DNA from 3 places in the Streptomyces sp. NPDC031274 genome. Region 3 is predicted to be linked to each of the others. Evidence: riboswitches for the same ligand, from Rfam matches in the RefSeq annotation. Region 3 holds a riboswitch; each other region holds the start of a gene.
What was found. A riboswitch is a leader RNA that binds a small molecule or an ion and turns the genes downstream of it on or off. The one in region 3 is predicted to bind cobalamin.
Positions count from the first base shown of each region.

Region 1: linked by a shared signal. The riboswitch ahead of ACZ5CR_RS20740 (ABC transporter substrate-binding protein) and the one ahead of ACZ5CR_RS30960 (cobalamin biosynthesis protein) in region 3 are both predicted to bind cobalamin.
Region 2: linked by a shared signal. The riboswitch ahead of metE (5-methyltetrahydropteroyltriglutamate--homocysteine S-methyltransferase) and the one ahead of ACZ5CR_RS30960 (cobalamin biosynthesis protein) in region 3 are both predicted to bind cobalamin.

Region 1 covers NZ_JBVIHP010000012.1:153,690-159,963, reverse strand. The annotation lists gene ACZ5CR_RS20745 (FecCD family ABC transporter permease) at 1-684, opposite strand, end outside; gene ACZ5CR_RS20740 (ABC transporter substrate-binding protein) at 783-1,832, opposite strand; cobalamin riboswitch at 1,900-2,085, opposite strand; gene ACZ5CR_RS20735 (VOC family protein) at 2,144-2,650, opposite strand; gene ACZ5CR_RS20730 (AraC family transcriptional regulator) at 2,656-3,522, opposite strand; gene ACZ5CR_RS20725 (HAD family hydrolase) at 3,800-4,960, shown strand; gene ACZ5CR_RS20720 (DUF2252 domain-containing protein) at 5,143-6,274, opposite strand, start outside.
Region 2 covers NZ_JBVIHP010000036.1:30,635-36,908, reverse strand. The annotation lists gene ACZ5CR_RS39125 (energy-coupling factor ABC transporter ATP-binding protein) at 1-115, opposite strand, end outside; gene cbiQ (cobalt ECF transporter T component CbiQ) at 112-861, opposite strand; gene ACZ5CR_RS39115 (energy-coupling factor ABC transporter substrate-binding protein) at 868-1,242, opposite strand; gene ACZ5CR_RS39110 (energy-coupling factor ABC transporter permease) at 1,242-1,967, opposite strand; cobalamin riboswitch at 1,998-2,195, opposite strand; partial or broken gene ACZ5CR_RS39105 (enoyl-CoA hydratase-related protein) at 2,275-2,604, opposite strand; partial or broken gene ACZ5CR_RS39100 (3-hydroxyisobutyrate dehydrogenase) at 2,606-2,695, opposite strand; cobalamin riboswitch at 2,787-3,004, shown strand; gene metE (5-methyltetrahydropteroyltriglutamate--homocysteine S-methyltransferase) at 3,176-5,497, shown strand; partial or broken gene ACZ5CR_RS39090 (MaoC/PaaZ C-terminal domain-containing protein) at 5,554-5,727, shown strand; gene ACZ5CR_RS39085 (response regulator transcription factor) at 5,774-6,274, opposite strand, start outside.
Region 3 covers NZ_JBVIHP010000022.1:116,558-122,831, forward strand. The annotation lists gene ACZ5CR_RS30955 (cobyric acid synthase) at 1-1,371, opposite strand, end outside; gene ACZ5CR_RS30960 (cobalamin biosynthesis protein) at 1,371-2,309, opposite strand; cobalamin riboswitch at 2,432-2,574, opposite strand; gene ACZ5CR_RS30965 (hypothetical protein) at 2,717-2,971, opposite strand; gene ACZ5CR_RS30970 (inorganic phosphate transporter) at 2,984-4,270, opposite strand; gene ACZ5CR_RS30975 (lysozyme) at 4,495-5,235, opposite strand; gene ACZ5CR_RS30980 (class II aldolase/adducin family protein) at 5,426-6,094, shown strand; gene ACZ5CR_RS30985 (alpha/beta hydrolase) at 6,242-6,274, shown strand, end outside.

The DNA of each region.
Region 1 (6,274 bases), on a different contig from region 3:
TCCCAGCGTCGCCGCCGCGTCCTGGCCGAACACGAACGCGTCCAGGGTGCGGGCATGCGCCAGGCAGATCACGAGGGCGACGACGAGCACCGCCCCGCACAGCCAGACATCCGTCCAGCCCACCCCGCTCAACGAGCCGAGCAGCCAGAACAGGACACCCCGCGTCGTCTCCGCGTTGCCCGCCGTCAGGATCACGAAGGAAGTGAGCGCGGAGAAGAGCTGCATCGCCGCCACCCCGGAAAGCACCACCCTGTCGGTGCTCCCGCCCAGGGTGTGGCTGAGCAGCAGGACGAGGGCGAACGAGCAGAGGGCCCCCACGAAGGCCCCCGCCGAGATCGACACCACTCCCCCGCCGACCCCCAGGACGACGATCGCGACCGCCCCCGTGGAAGCGCCCGAGGAGACACCGAGCACGAAGGGGTCGGCCAGCGGATTGCGCAGGAGGGACTGGAGGACCGTTCCGCACACCGCGAGGCCCGCGCCGCAGACCGCCGCGAGGAGCGTGCGCGGCATGCGCAGGTTCCAGACGATGCCGTCCCGGATCGGCGTCAGCGTCGCCTCGCCCCAGCCGAGGTGGGCGGCCACCGCCGACCACACGTCCAGTACGGAGATGTCGGCGGGGCCGATCGTGACGGCCACCGCCACGGAGAGGGCGAGGGCGGCGAGTCCCGTCGTCCAGAGCAGGGCGCGGCGTACACCGCCCGCGACGCCGACACGGGAACCGGCGCCGACACCGAGACCGACACGGGCACGGGCACCGGCGCCGACACCGGCGCCACCCCTCACTTGTCGAGCCCGAACTCGCGCAACGCGTCGGCGACTTGCTCAACGCCGTCCACCGTACGGATCGACGGGTTCATGGCCTGGCCGCTCAGCAGCACGTACCGCTTCTTCTTCACCGCGGTCAGGTTCTTGGTGACCGGGTTGGACTCCAGGAACTCGATCTTCTTCTTCGCGCTCTCAGCCGTCTGCGACTTGCGGGTGAGGTCGCCGATGACCAGGACGTCCGGGTCGCGGTCCGCCACCGTCTCCCAGTTGATCTGGGGCCACTCCTCGCGGGTGTCGTCGAAGACGTTCTCCGTGCCGAGCTCGCGGGTGATGATGCCCGGCGCTCCGCAGCAGCCCGCGATGTAGGGGGCGTCGGAGTTGGCGAACCAGTAGAGGAGGGTCGTGTCGGACGCGTCGATCTCCTTCGTTGCCTTCGCCACCCGGCCCTTGAGCTCCGTGATCAGGCGTTCGCCGCGCTTCTCGACCCCGAAGGCCTTGGCCAGGTCCCGCACCTCGCCGTACACCGTGTCCATGGTCAGCGTCTTGACCCGCTTGCCGTCACCGTCGCCGCTGTTGTCCTTGCCCGCGCAGTCGGACGGTGAGACGTAGGCGGGTACGCCGAGTTCGGCGAACTTGGCGCGGTCCGCGACGCCGCCCTTGCTGACCGTCGCCAGGAAGGACGCGGTGACGAAGTCCGGTTCCTTGGCGAGGACCTTCTCGAAGGAGGGGTAGCTGTCGGCGATCCGGGGCACCTTGGCGTTGTCCTTCTCCAGTCCCTTGAGCACCGGGTCCGTCCAGGTCCCGGTGCCGACCATGCGGTCCGCGAGTCCGAGGGAGAGCAGGATCTCGGTGGAGCCCTGGTCGAGGGAGACCGCCCGCTGCGGCGGCGCCTTGATCTCCGCCTTCTTGCCGCAGGAGGTCAGGGTCAGTGGATAGCCGTCGGCCTTCTTGTCCGTGGTGGAGGAGGCAGGCGAGCCGCCGCAGGAGGTCAGCGTGACGACCAGAGCCGCACTGAAGAAACTGAGGAAGACGGGTATACGTACACGACGGGCTGTGGAGGACACACGATCCCTTGAGTCTCACGGCTCATACGCGGAGCCTGGCCTGCTTCGTCACCTCCGCCGCTCGGTGCGCGGGCGAAGGCGGCCAGCAGGTCTTCGGACTCGGGGATCGGCCGGACGGGGCGCCTTCCCAGGCGTCCGTGGACGCCCAGTGGCCGTGGCCCCGCCCGTACCCCCTCACCGCTGCGCGTCAGTTCCGGATTCGCACCGGATTCCCTGGCCCTGGTGTGGGTCGACTGGCGTCCGCAAGCTATCACGCGAGGTCAGGGCACCCCTCAGAATGCCTGGTCAGGACGCCTGAGCAGGAAGCCCGGTCAGGACGCCTGGTCGGGCCTCGGTGCGCCGCGGTAGGTGCCGAAGGACCACTTGTTGCCCTCGGGGTCGGCGATCGCGAACTCCCGGCTGCCGTACGGCTGGTCCTCGATCTCACGGATGATCTCGACTCCGGCGGCGCTGAGCCGCTGGTAGAGGTCGTCCACGTGATCGGTGACGACGTACGCGCCGAAGGTGCCCGGCTTCAGGCACCAGTCCTGCGACTTCTCGTCGTACGAGCCGAGCATGACGGCGCCGCCCTCGGGCCAGTCGAGCTCGGCGTGGGCCACGCGGTCGCCGTCCTCGTAGACGGCGGTGCGCAGGAAGCCGACCGTGCCGACCAGGAAGTCGATCAGGGCGGGGGCGTCGTTGGCCTGGAGCGACGGCCAGACATCGGGGGCGCGCCCGGCCGAAGCGGAGGTCGACCGGGGCTGGGACTGGGGCTGGGCCTGGGACTGGGGCTTGGACTGAGGCTGGGACTGGGACTGCTGCTTCTCGTTGGTGTCCATGAGTCCTACTCTTCGCCCCCGCCATGGCTCCCGGCTTGGATATTCCGGCACTCTTCGGCCAGCCAGCCGCTGGGACTCACCCCGGTGTACTGCCGGAAGTCCCGTACCAGATGGGAGTGGTCGTAGTAGCCGCAGTCGGCGGCGACGCGGGCCAGGTCGGGGGCGCCACCCGAGGCGACAGGGCGTACGACGGCGTCGCGGGCGCGCTGGAAGCGCATCAGACGGCCCGCCTGCTTGGGGCTCAGGCCCGTCTCGGCACGGAAGAGCGTGGTCAGGCGGCGTTCGCTGAGCGCCACGTGCCGGGAGAGGCCGCGCAGGGTGCCGACGCCCCGGTGCCGGGCCAGCCAGGCCCAGGCCTCGGCGACCTCGGGCCGTACGGCTCCGTTCGCGTCGGCGTCGGCCACGCGCTGCCTCAGGTAGCCGGACAGGGAGGCGAATCGCTCCTCCCACCCACCCTGCTCGCACAGCAGCTCCCGTACGTCGACGGCGCGGCGCCCCATCACGTCCGCGCCGGACGTCACCAGGTCACCGGTCAGCAACGAGGCCGGTACGCCGAACAGGGCGCGGGCGGCGAGCGGATGCACGGCGAGCTGGATGCCCGCCTCGTGCTCGGGCCGCACGACGTACGCCGGGGACTGGTGCAGGCCGCCCAGGACGATGTCCGTGCGGATGGCATCGGGGCCGACCGCCTGCTCGGGACTGCGGCCGGTGGCGACGGGACCGTCCAGCGAGAAGATCAGCGTCAGATACGGGGACGGCAGGCCGCGGTGCAGGCCGGGCAGCTCACCCGCCGTGCGGTAGCCGACGGCGGACACGACCATGCCGTCGAGCCGCGGAGCGGCCCGCACGAACTCGCGGGAGACGGTCTCCATGCCCACCAGTATGCGATGAGCGCCGCTCCGAAGCAGGCCCACGAGCAGACCGGAGCAAGCCCGAGCAGGCCCACGAGCAGACCGGAGCGCACCTGAGCCCGGAACGCACCTGAGCAAGCCCGAGCACCCCGGCAGGCGTCCCATCCCACTACCCGCCCACGGCCGACCCATGCCCGTTCCGTCCGGTGATGTCGATCATGGGAATCCGCCGTCCCACCCCATACGATGACCCGCCGCTCCGGACGGGGCGCAGACCGCTCTCAGGGGGCACAGAACCATGGCAGCAAAGGCAGTAAAAGTAGTAAAGGCAAAGGGCAAGCTGGCCGTACTCGGCACGGCGGGCGCGCTCACCGCGGCCGTTCTCGCGGGCACGGCTCTCTGGCCGAGCACGGACGCGACGGCCGCGGACGCCTCGGCGAGAACCGCCGCGAAGACCTCGAAGGCCACGGCCGAGCTGAAGCACTGGCCCAAGCCGGTCGCGAAGAAGCTGGGCAAGGTCATCGCGAAGAACGAGCACAAGGGCGCGTACGCCGTCTTCGACGCGGACAACACGACGTACCGCAACGACCTGGAGGAGTCCCTCCTGCCCTTCCTGGAGATGAAGGGGGTGCTGACCCGCAAGTCGATGGACCCGTCACTGAAGATCATCCCCTTCAAGGACACGGCGAAGCACAAGGAGAGCCTCTACAGCTACTACACCCGGCTCTGCGAGATCGACGACCAGGTCTCCTACCCGTGGGCCGCGCAGATCTTCTCCGGTTTCACGCTGAAGGAGCTCAAGGGGTACGTCGACGAGCTCCTGGCCTATGACAAGCCCATCCCCGCCGAGTACTACGAGGACGGGAAGCTGACGAAGACCGAGGTCAAGAAGCCCGAGTTCTTCACCGGCATGCAGGAGCTCTACAACTCGCTGCAAGGGCACGGCATCGAGGTGTACGTCGTCAGCGCGGCCAGCGAGGACCTGGTGCGGATGGTCCTCGCCGACCCCAAGTACGGCTACAACGTGAAGCCCGAGAACGTCATCGGCGTCGGCCTGCAGCTCAAGGACCGCAAGACGGGCAAGCTCACCAGCTCCCGCAAGGAGATCGCTGAGGGCCGCTTCGACGAGAAGAAGCTCGCCAAGCGCGAGCTGACGCCGAACCTGTGGGCGCCGCTGACCTGGTACCAGGGCAAGCCCGCGGCCATCAACACGTACATCGACGAGTGGAAGAAGCCCGTCCTGGCGGCGGGCGACACCCCGGTGAGCGACGGCCCGATGCTGTTCCACTCGGCGGACGTGGCGCACGGCGGGGCGCGGGTCTGGGTCAACCGCAAGGACTCGTACATGAAGCAGCTGGACGAGATGAAGCAGAAGAACGCGGACCGGCAGCGGGAGCTCGGCCAGAAGGTGACCGCCGACAAGCGGTGGCTGACGGTGGTCCCTGACGAGATCCGCTAGTCGTCCCGGGGACGAGGGTGTCCAGCCGTCTCTGATACCAGGGTGCCCAGCCGTCCCAGGTACGTCTGATTCGCTTCCGCCGGGTGCCGTGCCCGCCCCGCCCCGCCCGCTCGGCGGAAGCGTCGTACCGATCATGGGCGCAGAGGGCGCTCCCGCAGCGCGGCGAAGGCGTCCACCGTCTCTTAGAGCGGCCTGGGATCCTCGGCGTTCACCACCCCCGAGGCGATCGCCTCCGTCAGCGCCGCGTGGTCCTCGGCGTTCTGCACGGCGTAGCGCAGCGCGAAGTCCGCGATCGCCCGGTCGAACGTGTCGGAGCCGCCCAAGTAGGCGGCTATGGCCACGCGGTCGCCGGAGCGGGCGTGGGCGCGGGCCAGAGCCGTGCCGCAGAGCCGGGCGTAGGAGCGCAGCTCCGAGGCGGACATGGCCTCGACGTCCGCCGAGCCCTTCATGTCGCGGAGCTGGCGCCAGTAGTACGAGCGGCCCTGGGGGCCCGTCATCCAGCCGAGGAAGATGTCGCTCGCCGCCTGGAGCAGGCGCTGGCCCGCGACCACGCGGTGGCCGGGATGGGCGTACGGTCCTGCCGGAAGGTGGTCCTCCAGTACCGAGCGGACCGCCTCCTTGATCTGGAGGAAGAGCGGGTCGTCGGCGTCGCGCCCGGCGAGGAGCACGATGAAGCAGCGGGTGCCGACACTGCCCACGCCCACCACTTTCCGCGCCGCGTCCACGAAGTGGTAGCGGTCGAGGAGGAGTCGGCGCTCCTCGGCGAGCGTGGAGCGGTAGTCGCCGAAGATCTTGCGCACGGCCGCGAGGTCCGGGGCGCGCGCCGGTTCGAGGAGCGGCGGGTCGTGGATGATGCGGCGGACGCCGGGAGCCCCGTCCACCTCCTCTGTCAGCTTGCCGAGCGCCTGCAGGCTCGTACGGCGGCGGGCCCGGTCGAGGGTGGTCGCCGCGCGCTCGCGGTGGCGGTCGGAGCGGATGAGGGGCAACAGGTCCTGCGCGTCCGTCCGTTCGTACCAGACGGCCAGTTCGCCGAGACCCGCCAGGCGCCTCATCGACGCGCGGTACGCCGCCACCGCCGCGAGGCATGCCTCGCGCGCCCTGGCTTCGGGGTGGCCGTTGCCGCCGGCCGCCACGGCGATGCTCGCGGCCAGGCGTTTGACGTCCCACTCGAAGGGCCCCGGGCAGGTCTCGTCGAAGTCGTCGAGGTCGAAGAGCAGGGTGCGTTCCGGCGACGCGAACAGGCCGAAGTTCAACAGGTGGGCGTCGCCGCAGAGTTGGACCATGAGCCCGGTGTGCCATTGGACGGCGAGGTCT
Region 2 (6,274 bases), on a different contig from region 3:
CGTACGCGTAGGAAGCAGCGCGCAGAGCGACCAAGGCCGCGCCCGGCTCTCGCTCGCGAGGAGCACTCGGCTCGCTCGGACAGCTCGGGGCGCTCGGCTCGCTCGGGTCGCTCATGGAAGGAGCCTTTCCAGTACGAGGGTGAGGACCGCGAGGCCCGTGAGGAGTACCGCGCTGGCGGCCACGAAACCGCGGGAGATCCGGGCTTCGGGCACAAGGACGCGCAGGGTTCCGTCGTAGCCGCGTCCGGCGAGCCCGGCCTGCAACCGGGTCGCCCGGTCGAAGGCCCGCACGAACGCGGTGGCCGCCAGGGAGCCGAGGGAGCGCCAGGTGGCGGCCCGGGTGGTGTGGCCGAGCCGAGCGGCCTGCGCCTGCCGGATCCGGCTCATGGAGTCCAGGAGCAGGAAGCTCATCCGGTACATGACCAGGGCCACGTCCACGACCGGCGCCGGAACGCCCGCCTTCACCAGGCGGGGCAGCAGATCCGACATCGGTGTGGTGAAGGCGAACAGCAGGACGCCGAGCGAGGCCGCCGACGTGCGCAGGAGCAGACCGCCCGCTCGCGCGGGACCGCCGTCGGCGAGCGTGACGAACCCTCCGGTTCCGCCGAGTTGGACAATCAGGGTCAGGGCTCCGGTGACGCAGAAGCCGAGCGGTACGCGGTAGGCCCGCCACAGTTTGCGCGGCGGCACACCGGCAGGCCCGAGCAGCACGGCGAGCGCCGCGATCAGCACCAGGGCGGCACCGGGCCAGGGCGGCAGCGAGACGGCCAGGACAGTGAGGCCTAGCCCGAGAACAGCCTTGTCCACGGGGTGACGGCGGCGCCAGCGACTGCTGTGCGCCGCCGCGTCGATGGGCAGCACGCGGGCTCAGACCTGCTCGGTCTCGGGCCGGGCGCCCTCCACGTCGGTGGACCTCTCCGCCGATACTTCCTGCTCCCGTGCGATGTCGGCGCCCTGGCGGCGCCCCTTGCGCAGACCGAAGTAGTACGCGAGGACGCCCGCCCCGAGTGCCGCCTGCAGGGCGAAGAGCGCCGACTCGATCTCCCCGGAAGGGGGTTCGTACAGCGGCGAGAACCACGGCTCGTAGTCCGGCTTGATCTCGGTGATCGCGGTCTCGGCCTGGGCGTCCGCCCCTGCGAACGGTTCCTTTTCGTCGTCGCCGAGGCCCAGCGCCACCGGCAGCACCGCGAGCGCGGCGACGATGACGAGGAGCAGAATGTTGATCTTCGCGTTCCGGCTCATCAGGCGCTGGCCCCCGTCTCCGTCGTCTCCGTCTTCTTCGCCGCGGTCGCCGCCGACTGCTTGCCCTGCAGCAGTACGCCGAGCCGCGTGAGTTCACCCTTGCTGGACTGTACGAGCAGCCGCATCACCAGGACGGTGAGGAGTCCCTCGCTGACCGCCAGGGGGATCTGCGTGACGGCGAAGATGCCGCCGAACTTGCCCAGGGCGCCGAGGAATCCGCTGCTCGGGTCGGGGAACGCCAGGGCCAGCTGGACGCTGGTGACGCAGTACGTGGAGAGGTCGGCGACGAACGCGCCGAAGAACACGGCGACCATGAGCGGCACGTCGTACCGCTTCAGGAGCCGGTAGACCGCGTATCCGGCCCATGGCCCGACGATCGCCATGGAGAACACGTTGGCGCCGAGCGTGGTGAGCCCGCCGTGGGCGAGCAGCAGGGCCTGGAAGAGCAGCGTGATCGTGCCGAGCACGGCCATGATCGGCGGCCGGAACAGGATCGCGCCGAGCCCGGTGCCCGTCGGGTGCGAGCAACTGCCCGTGACGGAAGGGATTTTCAGTGCGGAAAGGACAAAGGTGAAGGCTCCGGAGGCGCCCAGGAGCAGGGTGCTCTCGGGGTGCTCCTTGACTTCACGGGTCAGGGAGCGGACTCCGTGGACGACGAACGGCGCGGACGCTACGCCCCAGGCGATCGCGTGCGCCGGCGGGAGGAAACCCTCGGCTATGTGCATGGCTAAGCAGACCCTCTCCAGCACCTCGTGGATGGACAACGCGCCTTGGCCGGTCTCCTGGCTGACGGGTCATACCGACCGGACTCCGCCTTCCCGGATGCGTTCGCACCCAGTGGCTGCCGCGAGGGCTGGAGCCGGACTTCCCGATCACAGTGGCGAGGGCCGCACCGGCATCACACCGGATTTCCCGTTCACCAAGGCGTGGTGACCATAGTGCGCGACCGAGTTTCCTGACAACTTGCGGGACGGCCGCGGCTGTGGCACGCGCCAACGCACACGACCAGGGGCGTACGCCCCTGGTCAGGCCTCAGGTCTCAGACCTCAGGCCGCAGGAATGCGTGAAGCCGGGCGGTCGCTTGTCGACGAAGGCGGCCATGCCCTCCTTCTGGTCCGCGGTCGCGAACACGGCGTGGAAGAGGCGGCGTTCGAAGCACACGCCCTCCGCGAGGGTCGTCTCGAAGGCCCGGGACACGGGTTCCTTCGCCATCATCGCGACGGGCAGGGACATCCCTGCGACGGCCTCGGCGACGGCGAGGGCCTCACCGACGAGTTCACCGGCGGGCACCACGCGCGAGACGAGCCCGGCCCGCTCCGCTTCCCCTGCGTCCATGGTGCGACCGGTCAGGCACATCTCCATTCTTCGCCGCCTGACCGGCGCCGGGTCCGCCACAGTGCACCGTCTTCCTGCCCATGACCGTCAGGAGCGGGCCCGCCTCGATCCGTTCCGCGCCCCTTCGCGCGACCCCCACTCCGTGGATCCGTGTCTCACCTCACGGTCCGGAATGTGATCAGCACTGCCCAAGAAGCCGACCACCCCTTAGCCTGACCAGTGCAGCTGGTTCGCCCTGCCCGCCAGGCAGACGCGTCGCAAGAGGGAACCCGGTGGGAATCCGGGACTGCCCCGCAGCGGTGAGTGGGAACGACCGCCGTCATACGCACTGGATCCGAGCGCGGATCCGGGAAGCGACGGCCAGTAGGAACCTGCCTCGGCAGGTGTGCCCGCGAGTCCGAAGACCTGCCCGTTGCCCGTACGTGACCCCTCACGTGCGGACATCCCGGTGACCTCGTGGGCGGGTCGGCGTACAGATCAGGTGGAGTACCGCAGCACCGCGCCGATGGCGCGCGTTCGGTCCGCCCGGTTCGTCACCCCTTCGCGTCCGTGTCCCGTCTCCGGGATCTCAAGGAGTCATCTCGCGAAGGAGATTTCCGTGACACCGAAGTCCGCAGCCGCGGCAGCACGGTCCACCGTGTACGGCTACCCCCGCCAGGGCCCCGACCGGGAACTGAAGAAGGCCGTCGAGGGCTACTGGAAGGGCCGCGTCACCGCTGACGCCCTCCGGGAGACCGCGGCGCAGCTGCGCCGGTCCACCTGGCAGCATCTGGCCGCCGCCGGCATCCATGAGGTGCCGACCGGTGACTTCTCGTACTACGACCACGTCCTCGACACCAGCGTCATGGTCGGCGCCGTCCCCCAGCGACACCGTGAGGCTGTCGACACCGACAGGCTCGACGGCTATTTCGCGATGGCCCGCGGCAACCAGGACGTGGCGCCGCTCGAGATGACCAAGTGGTTCGACACCAACTACCACTACCTCGTGCCGGAGCTCGGCCCCGACACCGTCTTCACCGCCGACTCCGCCAAGCAGGTCACCGAGCTGGGGGAAGCCCTCGCGCTCGGCCTCGCGGCCCGTCCCGTCCTCGTCGGCCCGGTCACCTATCTGCTGCTCGCCAAGCCCGCGCCCGGCGTCGCGGCCGACTTCGAGCCGCTCACTCTCCTCGACCGACTGCTGCCCGTGTACGCCGAGGTCATCGCCGACCTGCGCGCGGCGGGCGCGGAGTGGGTGCAACTCGACGAGCCCGCCCTGGTCCAGGACCGCACCCCGGCCGAGCTCAATGCCGCCGCCCGCGCCTATCGCGACCTCGGCGCCCTCACCGACCGCCCGAAGCTGCTTGTCGCCTCGTACTTCGGCCGACTCGGCGAGGCGCTGCCCGTGCTCGCCAAGGCGCCGGTCGAGGGCATCGCCCTCGACTTCACCGAGGCCGCGGCCAGCCAGCTCGAGGATCTCGCCGCCGTCGGCGGTCTTCCCGGCAAGCGTCTGGTCGCGGGCGTCGTCAACGGCCGCAACATCTGGATCAACGACCTGGAGAAGTCTCTCTCCACGCTGGGCACGCTCCTGGGTCTCGCCGACCGGGTCGACGTCTCGGCGTCCTGCTCCCTCCTCCACGTACCGCTGGACTCCACCGCCGAACGGGACATCGACCCGCAGATCGCCCGCTGGCTGGCCTTCGCGCACCAGAAGACAGCCGAGATCGCCACCCTGGCCCGCGGCCTGGCCCAGGGTACGGGCGCCATCACAGCCGAACTGTCCGCCAACCGCGCCGACTTGGCGTCCCGCTCTGGCTCGGCGCTCACCCACGATCCGGCCGTACGCTCCCGCGTCGCCGCCGTCACCGGCGCCGATGCCCGCCGCGCCCACGCCTACCCGGAGCGTGCGGCGGCCCAGCGGACCCGCCTCGGCCTCCCCCAACTGCCCACGACCACCATCGGCTCCTTCCCCCAGACCACCGAACTGCGAACCACCCGGGCCGACTTGCGTGCCGGACGCATCGACACGGCCGGTTACGAGGAACGCATCAAGAACGAGATCCGCGAGGTGCTCGCCTTCCAGGAGAAGGCAGGTATCGACGTCCTGGTGCACGGCGAGCCGGAGCGCAACGACATGGTGCAGTACTTCGCCGAGCAGCTCACCGGCTACCTCGCCACGCAGCACGGCTGGGTCCAGTCGTACGGCACCCGCTATGTGCGACCGCCGGTCCTGGCGGGCGACATCTCGCGGCCCGAGCCGATGACGGTGCGCTGGACCTCCTACGCCAACTCCCTCACCGACCGCCCCGTCAAGGGCATGCTCACCGGCCCGGTCACCATGCTCGCCTGGTCCTTCGTCCGCGACGACCAGCCGCTCGGCGACACGGCGCGCCAGGTCGCCCTCGCTCTGCGCGACGAGGTCGACGACCTTGAGACGGCAGGCACTTCGGTGATCCAGGTCGATGAGCCCGCACTGCGCGAGACGCTGCCGCTGCGGGCCGCCGACCGTGCCGCCTACCTGGACTGGGCCACCGAGTCGTTCCGCCTCACCACCAGCGGCGTACGCCCGGACACTCAGATCCACACGCACATGTGCTACGCCGAGTTCGGCGACATCGTCCAGGCCATCGACGACCTCGACGCCGACGTCATCAGCCTGGAAGCCGCCCGCTCGCACATGCAGGTGGCCCGCGAACTCGCCCAGCACGGCTACCCGCGCGAGGCGGGCCCCGGCGTCTACGACATCCACTCCCCGCGCGTCCCCAGCGCAGAGGAGGCAGCGGCCCTGCTGCGCAAGGGACTTGAGGCCATCCCCGCCGAGCGCCTGTGGGTGAACCCCGACTGCGGTCTCAAGACCCGCGGCTGGCCCGAGACCAGGGCGTCCCTGGAGAACCTGGTCGCGGCGGCACGCGAGGTGAGGGCGGAGCTGCCCACGGGTTCCTGACCCGAACGCACCAGTCGGGGCGGTCGTTCAAGGGCGAACGGCCGCCCCGTTCCGCCATGAGCCGGTCCCGGGCCTCCGGCCTCGCGGAGCGGTCGCAAGCGAGCTGCGGCGTCACCGACTGGCTTGAGGTCGGCCAGGGCCGCATCGACACCTTCGCCGACGCGACCGGCGACCACCAGTGGATCCACACCGACCCCGAGAAGGCCGCCCAGGGACCCTTCGGAGCCCCGTCCCGCTTCTGCGCCCGAGAAGCCCGCGTCAGAGGTTGTTCAGGCATCAGGGGTTGTTCAGATAGGTGAGGACGGCGAGGACGCGACGGTTGTTGTTGTCGTCATCGGTGATGCCGAGTTTGCCGAAGAGGGAGGTGGTGTACTTGCTGATGGCGCTGTCACTCAGGAAGAGCCGACGCGCGATGGCCTGATTGGACAAGCCTTCGGCCATGAGGGCGAGCACGGAGTGTTCGCGTTCGGTGAGCCGTTCAAGTCGCCGGTTCGATGACCCGCTGGACAGCAGTTTCGCGATGACGGCCGGGTCCATGGCAGTCCCGCCGGAAGCGACGCGTTCCAGGGCGTCGATGAACTGGTCGGCGTCGAACACGCTCTCCTTGAGGAAGTAGCCGATGCCACCGGTGCCGTCGGCCAACAGCTCGCGGGCATAGAGCTGTTCGACGTACTGGGAGAGAACCAGGACCGGCAGGCCGGGCCGTTCGCGGCGGGCGGCAAGAGCCGCACGCAGGCCCTCGTCCGTCTGGGTCGGCGGCATGCGGACGTCGACGAC
Region 3 (6,274 bases):
GAAGCTGGTGTCGGGCGCGGGCACGAAGCGGCGCCCGGCGGCGCGGGCGACCTCGGTCAAGAAGCGGCGCCGGAACGCGTCGCTCTCCAGCGAGCCGTGCCAGTGCGTGCCCCACACCTCGCCGACGCGGCAGCCGTCCAAGAAGGCCTCACCGCCCAGGACTTCGGCGACGCCGTGATGGATCTCGTACCCCTCGACGGGTTCGCCGAGCGCCTCGCCGACCGGCCGCGCGAGGGTCTTCTCGCGCGCGAACCGCACGCGCACGGGCAGCAGGCCGAGCCCGTCCACGGCTCCTGCCCGCGACTCCACGTCGTCCTCGATGTGCTCGCCGAGCACCTGGAAGCCACCGCAGATACCGAGCACGGGCCGCCCCTCGGCGGCGCGCCGCGCGATGGCGTCCGCGAGACCGCGCTCGCGCAGCCACTGAAGGGCGCGGACGGTGCCGCGCGTCCCCGGTACGACCACGAGATCGGCGTCGACCAGCTCATCGGCGCGGTCCACGAACCGCACCACGACGCCGGGTTCGGCGGCCAGGGCGTCCACGTCCGTGAAGTTCGACATCAGTGGCAGGGCACAGACGGCGACCCGCAGCACGTCCTCACCGACCGGGGGAGCGACGACGGACTCCCGCACGGCGCCCCGCAGGGACACCCGAAGGCCGTCCTCCTCATCGATGCCGAGGCCGTGCTGGAAGGGCAGCACACCGAACGTGCGCCGCCCGGTGAGCCCGTGCAGCATGTCGAGCCCGGGTTCGAGCAGTGAGACGTCGCCCCGGAACTTGTTGACGAGATAACCGGCGACCAGTTTCTGGTCCTCGGCGCTGAGCAGCGCGGTCGTACCGAAGAACGAGGCGAAGACGCCGCCGCGGTCGATGTCGCCGACCACGAGGACCGGGAAGCGGGCGGCCCGCGCGATCCCCATGTTCACGATGTCCGTACGCCGCAGATTGATCTCCGCGGGACTGCCCGCGCCTTCGCAGATCACGGCGTCATAGCTGCCCCGAAGTTCTTCGAGGCATCCCACGACGGTGGAGAGCAGCTGCTCCTGGCGCCCTCCGTGGTAGCCACGCGCGCTCATCTCGCCGACGGGCTTGCCCATGAGGACGACCTGGCTGCTGCGGTCACTGCCCGGCTTGAGCAGCACGGGGTTCATCAGCGCGCTCGGCTCGACCCGCGCGGCCTGCGCCTGCATGGCCTGGGCCCGCCCGATCTCGGCGCCTTCGCGTGTGACGAAGGAGTTGAGGGACATGTTCTGCGCCTTGAAGGGCGCGACGGAGACCCCCTTGCGGGTCAGCCACCGGCAGATCCCGGCGGTGATCACGCTCTTCCCCGCGTCGGACGTGGTCCCGGCAACGAGCAGCCCACCACTCATCAGGCCCTGCCTTTCCGCATAGTGCTCACCACGGCCGCGACCCCCAGGGCGAGCAGCCCGACCCGTCGCGAAAGCTTCACGGCCCGCTCGATGTCGGCGACTTCGACGTCCCGCCCGTCCCCGTTCAGGACAGGCCGGTGCTCGACCCGGCCCCCGTACGAGAGGGTCCCCCCGAGCCGTACCCCCAACGCCCCGGCGAAGGCGGTCTCGACGGGCCCCGCGTTGGGGCTCGGATGCTTGGCCGCGTCCGCACGCCAGGCCTTCAGGGCTCCTCGCGGCGCATCCCCGGCGGCAGCCGCGAGCACCGCGGTGAGCCGGGCCCCGGGCCACCCCAGAACATCGTCGAGCCGCGCGGAGGCCCACCCGTACCTCCGGTACTTCACCGACTTGTGCCCGACCATGGCGTCGAGCGTGTTCACGGCCCGGAAGGCGACAAGCCCGGGAACCCCGCCGAGCGCACCCCACACCAAGGCGCCGACGACCGCGTCGGACGTGTTCTCGGCGACGGACTCGACCACGGCCCGCGCGATGCCATCGGCGTCGAGCGCCTGCGGATCCCGCCCGCACAGATGCGGAAGGCGCTCCCTGGCCACCTCGATGTCCCCGGCGGCGAGCGCACCGCCGACGGCCCGCGCCTCGCGGCCGAGCGAGGTCCCGCCGACCACGGCCCAGGTGGTGGCGGCGGTCAGCGCGACGGATGCGGCGCGTGAGTCACGTACAAGGGAAGAGGCGAGGGCGGCGGCACCGGCCGCGCCCCCGGCGCACACCACGGCGTGCAGGGCGCCCCACCCGCGGTGGTCACGCCACAGCACACGCTCGACGGCTCCCGCGGCCCGGCCGAACGCGGCGACCGGATGCCCGCGGCGAGGATCGCCGAGGAACAGATCACCGAGGAGGCCGGCGGCGGCGCCGTACGCGAAGTCGCGATCGGCACGCATGGCTTCAGCCGGCCGTGACGCGGAGGGGAGCGAGGGGCCCGGCCTGGACAGGCGGGGGCACAGAGACCGGCAACGGGCGGCCGCACATGGCGATATGTCCTCACTCAGGGTGTCCGCGCCCTGATTCGACGAGATCGGCGGCGAGAGTTCCTGGCTTCCGAGGAGTCGTCTCCTCGATGACAGTGGCGGGACCGCGCCGGATTCGCACCGGCTTCCTCTTCTGCCGCCGTAATGGCTCCGGCAGTCCACCACGCCCGCGAACGCCCGTCAACTTGCCGTTGACCTGGGGCGGGAGAGTGTGCCGAGGCCCACAGCCGGGCCTCTCGCCGGAACCCTCACCGGGCCCGCGCACAGAGGTGGGGTGCGGGCCGCCGAAGCGTCCCGCACCCCACCCGGAGCTGCGATCGTCAGGCGACGATCAGAGAGATCCCGTACGCCACCGCCGCCGCGCAGAGCGCGAAGCACACGTACGCGCCCGTGCGTGCCGCCATCGGGGGCCCGCCCGCGGTGGAAGCGGTGGAAGCGGTCGAAGCGGCGCCGGACGTTGCCGCCTCGCGCTTGGAGAGGCCGACGATGCCGAGGGTGAACAGGCCCACCAGGGCCACCGTCACCGCGAGGCTGACTCCGAACACGGAGCCGAGAGCTGCCCAGTCGATGTTCATGCTGACTTGTCCTTACACCGTGGCGGGCCGGGCGGGGTCCGCCACGGTGCCGGTCGGAGTCGGGGTCGGGGCCGGGATGGTGGCCTTGACGAGGTCGACGTCCGCGGTCGTCACGGCCGAGCCGGTGGGCGGCGGCGTGACGGCGGCGATCGCGGTGGTCACGACACCGGCGGGCTCGGCGGCCGGGGAGCCGCCGATCTCGTCGTCGGCGACGTTCGTGTGGTCGACGGCGTCGCGCCGGGACAGCGCCCAGATGACGGCGGAGCCGGCCACCAGGAGCGTGGCGGTCGCCGCGACGCCCCAGGGGCCCTGCTTGGTGAGGAACTCGGCGCCCGCGCCGACCAGACCGGCGGCCGGGAGCGTGAGGCCCCAGGCGACGAACATGCGCGTCGCCGTGGACCAGCGGACCACACCGCCCTTGCGGCCGAGGCCCGCGCCCATCACGGCGCCCGAGCAGACCTGGGTGGTGGAGAGCGAGAAGCCGATGTGCGAGGAGGCCAGGATCGCGGTCGCGGCGCTGGTCTGGGCGGCGAAGCCCTGCTGCGGCGCGAGGTCCGTCAGACCCTTGCCCATCGTGCGGATGATGCGCCAGCCACCGAGGTAGGTGCCGAGGGCGATGGCGATGCCGGCCGAGACGATGACCCACATCGGGGGGTTGGCGCCCGGGTTCAGGACGCCGCCGGTGATCAGGGCGAGCGTGATGATGCCCATGGTCTTCTGCGCGTCGTTCGTGCCGTGCGCCAGCGAGACGAGGCCCGCGGAGGCGATCTGACCGGCGCGGTAGCCCTTGGCGGTCGCCTTGGTGTCGGTGTTGCGCCCGATGCGGTACGTCAGGCGCGTGGCCAGCGTCGCGGCGATGCCGGCGACGAGGGGCGCGGCGATCGCGGGGAGCAGGATCTTGGTGACGACGGTGCCGCCGTTGATCGACGACCAGCCCATCGACATGACCGCGGCGCCGATGAGGCCGCCGAAGAGCGCGTGGGAGGAACTGGAGGGCAGGCCCACCAGCCAGGTCAGGAGATTCCAGAGGATCGCGCCCACCAGGGCGGCGAAGATCACCTCTGTCTTCAGTCCGTCCTCGTTGACGATGCCGCCAGAGATCGTCTTGGCGACTTCGATCGACAGGAAAGCGCCGACGAGGTTCAGCACGGCGGACATGGCCACCGCCGTCTTGGGCTTGAGGGCGCCAGTCGAGATGGTGGTGGCCATCGCGTTGGCTGTGTCGTGGAAACCGTTCGTGAAGTCGAACACGAGAGCGGTAACGATCACGATCCCGAGGAGAAGCGTGATGTGTTCCATTTACCCAGGCTTCTGTTGGACGTCAGTGGCAAGTGGAACGTAGGCAAGCTGAGTGAACGGAAAGTGAACTGGGTCGGGCCGTGCGGTGACCCAATTCGGGGCACTGCCACTCCGGTTCCGTCGTGGCCCTGACGAAGATCGCCCGGAGTGGCGTCGCGAGGCCTGGAACGTGAGCTTCCAGAGGCCTGGAATGCGGGGTTCCGAGGGTGTCCGGCAGCGCGTGGCTACCCTCGGGCGAACCTCTTCAGCTGGCTCAGCGAGCCGTTGAAGAGATTCTGATCACCTGGCAGCCTGCCGCCGTTGTCGTACTGCCAGAAGGTCAGGTACGACCAGCCCCTGGGCAGCGACCCCGACCCCGCCGACCAGCGCGCGAGCCACAGCGCGTGATGCGCCGCGAAGGCACGGCTGCCGCCTGTGCACTTGTTCCACCACCTGGTGGTCGTGTAGATCACGGGACGCCGTCCCGTCTGCCGCTTCACCTCGTTGCTGAACGACTTGATCCAGTGGACCATGCCCCGCTTGCTGATGCCGTAGCACTTCCGCTTGCCGTACGGATTGTGCTCGATGTCGAGGGCCGGCGGCAGCGTCCGGCCGTCTGCGCTCCACCGTCCACCGTGCCTCATGAAATAGGCGGCCTGCTTCTTGCCCGAGGACTTGCTCGGCACGGCGAAGTGGTACGCGCCGCGGAGGATGCCCGCTTTGCGGGAGCCGTTGTACTGCTGCTTGAAGCGAGGATTGCGGTACGTGTAGGACTCGGTGGCCTTGATGTAGACGAAGCGTGCGCCCTTGCTCTTCGCCTTGTGCCAGTTGACTCGCTTCTGGTGCGACGAGACGTCGTGCCCCCTGGGCTTGCCCGCCGCCGAAACCGGAATCTCGGCGAGGACGGTCCACCCAAGGGCCAGAGTCACTACTGAGGCCGCGATGACGCGCGCGCGGCGACGGGACGGTTTGTGGTCATGAGCCATATTTCCTCCCGGACTGCGACGTGCGGGACAAATTCTTCCGGAGAGTACTGGAAGACCATCGGATGGCAGTCGATGGCCGCCGATGGCAAGCCAATCAATGCCAGGGAGGGATGTATGCACATTTGTACTCTTACGGACTCCCTGCCTCCGCCCCTACGGTGCCGCGCCTCACGGCTGGCAGGATCGCGGCATGACGGAGCAGCGGGACGAAGTTCGGCAGGACGCGGTGGAGCGGGCGTGGGGCGAGCTGGTGGCGGCTGCCCGCAGGACGGTGACGGACGGCCTGGTGGTGGGCACGTCGGGCAACGTCTCGGTGCGGGTCGGCGGCACGATCCTGGTCACCCCGAGCGGCATGCCGTACGACCGCCTGGGGCCGCGGGACGCGGTCGGCGTCGACACGGACGGCAATCAGCTCTTCGGTGACCTCGCCCCCACCAGCGAACTGCCCATGCACCTGGCCGTCTACCGCACCACGGACGCCGGAGCCGTGGTCCACACCCACGCGGTGCACGCCACCGCCGTCTCCACCCTCGTCCCGGAGCTCCCGCCCATCCACTACATGGCGGCGGCCCTCGGCGGCCCGGCCCGGGTTGCCCGGTATGCCCCGTACGGCTCCGACGAGTTGGCCGAGAACATGCTCCGGGCCCTCAGGGACCGCACGGGTTGCCTGCTCCAGAACCACGGAACCGTCACCTACGGCGACACCCTGGACCAGGCGTACGACCGCACGGCGCAGCTGGAATGGATGTCCCGCCTCTGGCTGACGGCCAGCGCGGTCCCGGGTCACACCCCGACGCTCCTGTCCGCGGGGCAGCTGAGGGAAGCGGAGGACAGGCTGCGGGGCTACGGCCAGCAGTGACGGCCCCGGGGGCGCGTCCGGCCGGGTCGGCTTCGTCCCGGGGGCCCGCGGATTCAGCACCTCGCCCACGGGTACGCGGACGGCATGACGTCACCCCGCGGGCTACGCCCACTGGCCGTGGCCACTCGCCCGCCGGACACTGGGCAGGTGCGCCCAGCCAAAGCGACGGCAACGGCCGTC